DNA from 3 places in the Georhizobium profundi genome. Region 1 is predicted to be linked to each of the others. Evidence: predicted binding sites of a transcription regulator. Region 1 holds the regulator's gene; each other region holds the start of a gene.
The links. Region 1 encodes PhoB, which activates phosphate uptake and scavenging genes when phosphate is short. Its sites were predicted from a motif close to TGTCATNNANCTGTCAT; they were not measured.
Positions count from the first base shown of each region.

Region 1 (3,088 bases):
GGTCCGGAAGTCATTTTGATGGACGAGCCGTGTTCGGCGCTCGACCCGATCGCAACGGCCATCATCGAAGAGCTGATCGACGAACTGCGCGAGAACTACACGATCATCATCGTGACGCACTCGATGCAGCAGGCGGCGCGCGTTTCGCAGAAGACGGCGTTCTTCCATCTCGGCAATCTCGTGGAGGAAGGTCCGACCGACAAGATCTTCACGAACCCGGAAGACAAGCGCACCCAGGATTACATTACCGGCCGGTTCGGCTGACCAACCGGCTGTGGCCACGGAGAGAACAATGAGCGATCCGCATATCGTCTCGTCCTTCGACGAAGAGCTGAAATATCTGATGCGCCGGGTCTCGGAGATGGGCGGCATCGCGGAACGCATGGTGGGCGACGCCGTCGCCGCGCTGGTGGCTTCCGATGCGGGGAGCGCCCAGCGGATCATCGCCGAGGACATCATTCTCGACGATGCCGAACGCGACATCAACGAGCGTGCCATCGTCGTCATCGCCAAGCGTCAGCCCATGGCACACGATCTGCGCGAAGTGATGGGCGCGATCCGCATCGCGGCTGACCTCGAGCGCGTCGGCGATATGGGAAAGAATATCGCCAAGCGCGTGGTCGCCGTCCAGGGCACGGCCCAGCCGAAGCAACTGGTGCGGGGGCTCGAGCACCTCTCCGAACTCGCTTTGACGCAGCTGAAGGAAGTGCTCGATGCCTATTCGACGCGCTCCGCCGTTGCGGCGAACCAGGTGCGCCAGCGCGACGACGAAATCGACGCAATGTACACGTCGTTGTTCCGTGAGTTGCTGACCTACATGATGGAAGATCCGCGCAACATTTCGGCCTGCACGCATCTACTGTTCTGCGCCAAGAACATCGAGCGCATCGGCGATCATGCAACCAACATCGCCGAGACGATCTACTATATGGCGACCGGCGACCGGCTGCTCGGCGAACGGCCGCGCGGCGACAAGACTGCGACGGTGATGGCCAGCGGCCACTGACGGAGACGATGGGAAGATGCTGCCAAAGATAACGGTCGTCGAGGACGAAGAAGCGCTGAGCGTGCTCCTGCGTTACAATCTGGAAGCCGAAGGCTACAAGGTCGACACTGTTCTTCGCGGCGACGAGGCCGAGATCCAGCTGAAAGAGCGTGTTCCGGACCTGCTCATCCTGGACTGGATGCTTCCAGGCGTCTCTGGCATCGAGCTCTGCCGCCGGCTGCGCGCGCGGCCTGAAACCGAACGCTTGCCGATCATCATGCTGACGGCGCGTGCTGAAGAGAGCGAGCGCATTCGCGGTCTCGCGACCGGTGCCGACGACTATGTGGTGAAGCCGTTTTCGACGCCTGAACTGATGGCGCGTGTTCGCGCCATGCTGCGTCGCGCCAAGCCCGAGGTCATCTCTTCGGTGCTGCAGAGCGGCGACATCACGCTCGATCGCGAAACGCACCGCGTCCACCGCAAGGGGCGCGAGATCCGGCTTGGACCGACAGAATTCAAGCTACTGGAATTTCTGATGTCGTCGCCTGGTCGCGTCTATTCGCGCGCGCAACTGCTCGATGGCGTGTGGGGCCATGACATCTATGTCGACGAGCGCACGGTGGATGTCCATGTCGGCCGGCTGCGCAAGGCGATCAATCTCGCCAACATGCGTGATGTCATCCGCACGGTGCGGGGCGCCGGCTACGCGCTGGAAGGCTGAGCGCCTTCTTCATTCTCAGCTTGAATTTGACGACGACGGCGCGCGATCAGCGCGCCCGGCGCCTTTCGCCCGAGACCTGGAAGGCGAGACGCGCGTGGTATTTGCAGTAGGGCGTGTTCTCGCCTGAATCGTGGCCGCAGAAGTGGAAGTCTTCGTGCATCGGGTCGCCAACCGGCCACTTGCATGTGCGCTCAGTCAGGTCGACCAGCGCCAAGCGCTTGGCGATCGGCACGACGACATCGCTGACGGGACGTGTCTGCGGCGCTGCTTCCATGGCGACATCTTCACGCACCGCGGCGGCTGCGCCACCTCGGGAAATCGTGCGCGGTGCTGCAGGGCGGGCGTTGAAGTTGGAGGCCGGGCGCGGAGCCGGTGCCGGGCGTTTTGCGCGCGGAGCAGGGGTGCCTCCGGACTTTGCGCGTCCCGGCAGGTTCAGCCGATGTACTTTGCCGATGACAGCATTTCGTGTCACGCCACCCAATTGTGCGGCAATCTGGCTCGCGCTGAGGCCGTCGGCCCACAATTTGGTAAGTTTTTCGACGCGCTCATCGGTCCAATTCATGGCCGCAACTCCAGTTTCGATATAGGGCGCAGCAGAATCCCTCGGCGCTGGCCCGAAGTATCAACGGAACCGCGTCGCCTTAATACTGTGTGATGACTAGGTCCGCCGCATGCAGTCTAGTGCTGTTATTTCAACTTAATGGTCGGCAGACTCCGTGACAAGAGTCCCGGGAATCGGCCGATTCGCTTTTTTGAGTTTTCCCCAACTTGGGGCTTTTTAGGCGAATTGCGTGGTAGCCGGCACAAGGGGCGTTTTCTTGACAGCGCCGGGCGAAATGAAGATAGTGCGTCGGGCCGCCGCAGGGCGGCTTTTCAATTTTCAGGCCGCAGTCCTTGAGGTTTGCGACGCGAACCGTCCGACCCTTTTGCGGTGTGGCCTTGAGTGGGAGTTTGCGCCAGATGGCACCGGCGTCGCCGCTTTTCGAGACTTACAACCGCGCTCCGCTCCGCTTCGAGCGTGGCGATGGTGTCTGGCTGACGAGCGAGGATGGCAAGCGATATCTGGATTTCGCCGCTGGCATCGCCGTGAACTCGCTCGGGCATTCCCATCCGCATCTCGTCGCCGCGCTCAAGGAGCAGGCCGACAAATTGTGGCACCTGTCCAATCTCTATGAGATTCCCGGGCAGGAGCGGCTTGCGCGCCGCCTGACGGAGGCGACCTTCGCGGATCGCGCCTTCTTCACCAATTCCGGTGCCGAAGCGCTGGAGTGTGCGATCAAGACCGCACGCCGTTATCATCATGCGCGCGGGCAGGGCGAGCGGTTCCGCATCGTCACCTTCGAAGGGGCATTCCACGGGCGGACGCTCGCGACGATCGCTGC
Region 1 is NZ_CP032509.1:1,128,485-1,131,572, forward strand. Features, by position in the region: gene pstB (phosphate ABC transporter ATP-binding protein PstB) at 1-264, shown strand, start outside; gene phoU (phosphate signaling complex protein PhoU) at 293-1,006, shown strand; gene phoB (phosphate regulon transcriptional regulator PhoB) at 1,023-1,706, shown strand; gene D5400_RS05280 (GcrA family cell cycle regulator) at 1,753-2,268, opposite strand; gene D5400_RS05285 (aspartate aminotransferase family protein) at 2,667-3,088, shown strand, end outside.

Region 2 (3,088 bases), 630 kb from region 1:
GAAGTATTTGCGCGTCAGATCGTAGATGTGGCGCTGATAGCGGTAGACGCCGTCCATCAACACCGCGTGCTCGGCGGATTGCGTGCGTTCCAGCCCCATCATGCGCCTTTGCGCTCATACACATGGAGGCCGCCATAGATGGCGGAGCGATCGCGCGCGTGGCCTTCCGCGCTGGCGGCTGCGTTGTAATTCCACTGGTCGAGAAGGACGGGCAGGAGACGGCCTGGAAGAATGGAGGGTTCACCGGCCGTTCGGAAAATGACACGCGCGCCTGGCGCGGCCGTCCGGCAGATTTCCGTCCAGAGCGCGTTCAACTGCGCGTCGCTCATCCAGTCCTGGGCGTCGAGCAGGATGTAACGATCGACCGACGACGCAGGCTTGTCGGCAAGCAGCGTCGTGAAGCTCTGGTGGTGGACGAAGACACGACCGGCGTTCTCTCGCAGGGTCGCATGATGCCGGGCTTGCAGGTAAGGCGGCAGCGACCCTTCGTCCGGCTCCGGATAATGCCGGGCAAATGCCTGCCAGGCGAAATAGTTGTCTTCCAGCGGAAAATGGCAGGCGAGTTTTTCGAGGCGCGCTCGCAAGACGTTGGTCACGCGCATCTCTGCGTCCGCCGCAGCCAGCTCTTCATATTGGGCAGGCGGGATGCCGAGCCCGAACAGCGATGCCTTGCTGCGCGTCAGCAGGCGGATGAGCGGCTTGTCGAAGAGCGGCGCGAGGTGCTCGTCGAAAAATTGTCGCTGCTCGCGCATGGAGCGCGTCTGCATGATCTCTGCGGGGTTCACGCCATGGAGCCGTGCGGCCAGGTGGCCGGCGGAGATGAAGAGACCGAGAAGCCCGCTTCGGTAGAAATTGCGATTGAAAATCGTGATGCGTTTCCGCCCGTTGAGCCCGCGACCTTCCCAGTAGGCGCGGCTTTGCGCATCCAGATGCGGTGCGACGAACTGGTGGTAGGCAAGGCTGTTGTGCGACTGGTGCGTGCCTGCGAAGAAGCGGAAGAAGTCGCTCTGGCTCGGAAGATGCGCAACACTGGCGAGCTTCAGCTTGTTCAAGGCGATATGCGCGCGGTTCAGATCGACCACATCAATGCGCGCCGGTGCCCGAGTGAGATAGGACAGAACGTTGCAGCCGCCCGAACCGATGGTGACGATGCGGCTTTTCGGCGTCAGGGCCATGGCCTGCATGTCGACCTCCGGGTCCTCCCAGATCTGGGGATAGACGAGACCCGAAAACACGAAGGCAAAAAGGCGCTCGGAAAGACCGGCCTTGCTGATCGGCGAGTGACGCAACACGGCGTCGCGGATATGGCGGGTCTTCCGGCCGGGCAGGCCTCGCGTGATACCGGTCATGGCAGGCGATTCTCCCTCGCGCTTCGATGGGAAAACTGCCTAGCGGGGCGACATTACAGCCCTGTGACGGCGCAGCCGGACGCGACGGAAGTCGATGATGTGTCCAAGCATCCTCTAAAATTTTGAGGCTTGTTTTAACGCTTCATCAAACTTTATCCAGTTTCTACGCTAACCAATGCTTAATGCTTGAAATGGTAGATTTTTCACGATCGGGATCATGAAGATCGGGATGGTGGATGCTTTCGGACGTCATTACGAGCATAAGAGCGCGCTATGCCTTCGCTGGCACGGCTTTCGGCTCGATTTTCACGTCAGCGGCCTTCGCCTACGATGCAGCGGTGATCCAAAGCGCTGAGCCTTTCACGTCGCTGGTCCAGACCAATCCCGTCTACACGGCCGTGGCGCTCTTTCCGGCGTTGATGGGCTACACCTTCTTCAAGGTCGGCGAATCCCGCGCACGGCTCGTTGCCGAGCTAGAGCGCCGCATCGAAGCCGAACACACGCTCGAGCACAATGCGTTTCACGATTCCCTGACATCGCTGAAGAACCGGCACGCGCTGGAGTGCGACGTGCTCGACCGGATCGCCGAGGGTGTCGGGCCGAACAATCGGCCGGCGCTGATGCTGCTCGATCTCGACAAGTTCAAGTTCATCAACGACACCATGGGGCACAATGTCGGCGATGCGATCCTGCTTGCGCTGTCCGATCGGCTGCGGGCGGCCAGCGGTCCGGAACAGGGCATCTACCGGCTCGGAGGCGACGAATTCGTCATCCTGTGGAGTGGTGGACCGTCAGCCAAGGTCATCAACGCATTCTGCGATGCGCTCGTTTCGCTGATCTCGTTTCCGTTCGAACTGGGAGACCTGCGGCTTGCAACTGGCGGCAGCATCGGCGTGACTTGGCTTGGCCCCGACGACAAGACCATGTCGGATGTGTTGCGCCGCGCCGATCTGGCGCTTTACCGCGCAAAGGAAGTGCCCGGCAGTCATTTCGTCCTCTACGACAGCACGCTCGCCTATGAGGCCGAGCAGCGCATGATGATGGAAAAGGACCTGCGGCTCGCCATCGAGGAGCAGCAGTTCTTCCTCGAATATCAGCCGATCGTCCATCTGGAAACCGGCCGGGTCAAGGGCTTCGAGGCGCTGGTGCGGTGGCAGCGCGGCGACCTCGTCGTTCGTCCCGACATGTTCATTCCCGTCGCCGAGAAATCGGGCCTCATCGTGCCGCTTGGCAAATGGGTGCTTGCGGAAGCCTGCCGCCATGCAAGCCTGTGGCCTGCCGATGTCGGCGTGTCGGTGAACGTTGCGGGCGAGCAGTTTAAGGATGTGGGCTTTGTTGCGATGGTGGAGCGGACGCTCGCCGAAACCGGCCTCAATGCGCGGCGACTCACCATCGAATTCACCGAATCTCTCTTCAGTGTCGACGTGGATGTGGTGCGCGGCAGTCTTTCCCGCCTCAGAGCGCTCGGCGTGAAGCTGGCGCTCGATGATTTCGGCACGGGCTTTTCGTCCATCAGCCACTTGCGATGCTTCCCGCTCGACACGCTGAAGATCGATCGGTCGTTCACCGAATCCATGCTGACGGACGAGCGCGAGGCGGAACTTGTCGGCGTCATCATGAAGTTGTCGCAGGCCTTCGATATCTCCACCACGGTGGAGGGCGTCGAAACCGAAAGCCAATTGGAATTCATCCGCAAGGCAGGCGCCGGCGATGTCCAGGGATTCCTGTTCTCAAGGCCC
Region 2 is NZ_CP032509.1:1,756,564-1,759,651, forward strand. Features, by position in the region: gene D5400_RS08200 (class I SAM-dependent methyltransferase) at 1-102, opposite strand, end outside; gene D5400_RS08205 (BtaA family protein) at 99-1,349, opposite strand; gene D5400_RS08210 (putative bifunctional diguanylate cyclase/phosphodiesterase) at 1,586-3,088, shown strand, end outside.
Region 2: D5400_RS08205 (BtaA family protein) is a predicted target of PhoB. The motif match lies at 1,402-1,418, and genes of this name have one in related genera.

Region 3 (3,088 bases), 490 kb from region 1:
CCGCTCGTCATCTTCGCCGGCGCCGAGTATGGCAACGGCTCGTCGCGCGACTGGGCTGCAAAGGGCACTGTCCTTCTCGGCGTACGCGCCGTGATCGCGCAGAGCTTCGAGCGTATCCACCGCGCCAACCTCGTCGGCATGGGCGTGATCCCCTTCGTTCTCGAAGAAGGAACGAGCTGGGCAAGCCTCAACCTGCGTGGTGACGAAACCGTGACTATCGAAGGCCTCACCAAGCTGAAGCCCCGCGAAACCAAGACCGCCCGCATCACCTACGGCGACGGCACGGTCAAGGACGTCACGATCATCAGCCGCGTCGAGACGCTGGATGAGGTCACCTACATGGAAAATGGCGGGATTCTGCAGACGGTTCTGCGCGATCTTGCTGCCTGATACTGCTTGAATCCGCTTGAGGCCGTGCAGTGCGGCCTCGAGCTTCGACTTCGATGTCCGCCCCGGATCAAAAATTCGGGGCGCGCGCGTCACTCGAACGTGACTTTTGCTTGATCTGCGCGGCCTGTAGCGTTTTTAACGGATGGACAGCGCAAGAAGGACCCGTGATCGACAGTTTCGGGCCATATGCGCCATGGCGTGCGCCAGAATGGTCAAGTTGATGATGGTCAGATCGAAGATTGCGCCGGCGCTGCTGCTTCTGTCGCTCGCCGTCTGCCCAACCGCCACCATAGCAGGCGACAAGCCGCTGGGTGTCGTCGAGCTCTTCACAAGCCAGGGATGCTCCTCCTGCCCGCCGGCAGATGCCGTGCTCGCCGATCTGGCCGAAGAAGGCGACGTGATCGCACTCGCCTATCATGTCGACTACTGGAATTATCTCGGCTGGAAGGACACGCTGGCCTCGCCGGAAAACACCGCGCGCCAAAAGGCCTATGCAACGACCTTCGAGCGCAAGAGCGTTTACACTCCCCAGGCCGTTCTCAATGGCCGCGACCACGTCAATGGCGCCTCGCGCGGGCATATCGACACCACCCTTTCCGCGATGGAGCGCGACGGCCGCGGCCTCGTGGTCGACGTCGACGTCGCCCATGATGACGATACGCTCGTCATCGATGTCGGCGAGGGCGAAGGAAAGGCCCATGTGGTGCTCGTCGTCTTCGATCGCGAGAACACCGTGCCGATCGAGGCCGGCGAAAACGATGGCGCAAGCTACACCTACGTGAACAGCGTACGCGAACTTCAGATCGTTGGTGTCTGGAAGGGCGACGCCGAGCGCATCACCTTGCCCGCCATGATGATCGACGACTGGGTCAACCGGAATGGCGCAATCCTGCTGCAGAGAATGGTGAACGGCCGCGCGCCCGGCGCGATTATCGGTGCAGCGCTCATCGAGCCTTCTGCAAGAACTGATTGAGAGCATTCCTCAGGAAGAGCGGACACAAAAAAAGGTCGCCGAAGCGACCTTTTCGAATGCTGCATCAGGGAGTTGGCTCGGCCCAGCGGTTTCGAGGGGCTGGGGGGCTTTGAATTCGAAAGTCACCGGACCGAGCCGTCTGAGGCAACGATCGGAATCTCGTCTCCAATTCGGGCATCGGTGCGGCCCAATTGCGGCCAAAACCCGCTCAAGTAACCGTTTCGGTTCACTTGGTAACGCGCACGGTCGCCTTTCGTGATCGGCCTTTTAACGCTTTCTTTTCCTTGCATTTCGGCAGCCGGCAGGCAAACTGTCACACGGTTGTCATGCCCAAGGTCGGAAATCCCAGGAGACCCGATGACGGATCACGTGCCAGAACAGGGCGCAAACATCGTCCATATGACGGATTACAAAAGCGGCGCCGAGCCTCTTCCCGTCACCTTCAATCGCCGCGAACTCGATACGATCCTGAGACTCTATGGCCGCATGGTTGCGTCCGGAGAGTGGCGCGATTACGCGCTCGACCATCTTCGCGAGAAGGCCGTATTTTCCGCATTTCGACGCACAAGTGAGGTCCCGCTCTACCGGATCGAAAAATGCCCGAAGAATGCCCGTCGACAGGGAGCGTTCAGCGTCGTTGCGGCCAATGGTATGATTCTGAAGCGCGGCCACGAACTGGAAACCGTGCTGCGCGTGCTCGACAAGAAGCCGAAGCTCGTCGGTATCTAACCGTCGAGCCGTCATATATCTCACCGACCAGCGATGCCGTTCGCCAGCGTGCCCGGATAGCGCGTCAAATCCGCCGGCGTTTCGTTACCCGCGCCCAGCGCCTTCTGCATGATGACGGTATCCAGCCATCGGCCGAATTTGAAACCTGTGCCTGGCATCGTGCCGATCAAGTCGAAGCCACAGGCACGGTGCACGGCGACCGATGCGGGATGGGCACCGCCGATCACTGCAACCATCTGCCGGAACCCAAGCGCCTCGGTCCGCGACAGCAGGTCTGCGAGCAGGGCCTTGCCCAGACCCTGCCCGCGCGCCTCTGGTGCGAGATAGATGGAATCCTCAACCAGCCACGAATAGGCCGGTCTGTCCCGGAAAGCGGATGCATAGGCGTAGCCGATCAAGGCCCCGTCGGCTCCTTCTGCCGCGAGATAGGGGTATCCCTTGCCCGTGATCGTTGAAAACCGACGTTCCATCTCGGTGCGATCGGGCGCATCAAGCTCGTAGGTTGCCGTGCCGTTCTGCACATTCTCCCGATAGATTGCGGTGATCGCATCGAGATCGGCGGACGTGGCGGGACGGATTGAGAAAGACATGGGGCAAGCACCATCGCGTTCGGTTTCGCTCGCCAGATAGCCTAGCTTCAGGTCTGATACCAGCGCGCATGATGACGATCCCGCAACGAAAAAGGGCGACCCGCAGGCCGCCCTTTCGAAACACCTATCCGTGTTCTGCTTATTCGCGGTTGCCCATGAACTGCAGCAGGAACATGAACATGTTGATGAAGTCGAGGTACAGGCGAAGCGCACCCATGATGGCCTTGCGGCCGGCGGCATCGCTTGAGTCGCCTTCATAGTACATCGTCTTGATTTCCTGCGTATCGTAAGCCGTCAGGCCTGCGAAGATCAGGACGCCGATTGCCGAGATCGCGAACTGCAGAGCGCTCGAAGCAAGGAAGATGTTCACGACCATGGCGATGATCAGACCGATCAAGCCCATGAA
Region 3 is NZ_CP032509.1:640,330-643,417, reverse strand. Features, by position in the region: gene acnA (aconitate hydratase AcnA) at 1-390, shown strand, start outside; gene D5400_RS03065 (DUF1223 domain-containing protein) at 611-1,363, shown strand; gene D5400_RS03060 (DUF2794 domain-containing protein) at 1,763-2,092, shown strand; gene D5400_RS03055 (GNAT family N-acetyltransferase) at 2,113-2,682, opposite strand; gene D5400_RS03050 (Bax inhibitor-1/YccA family protein) at 2,822-3,088, opposite strand, start outside.
Region 3: D5400_RS03060 (DUF2794 domain-containing protein) is a predicted target of PhoB. The motif match lies at 1,675-1,691, and genes of this name have one in related genera.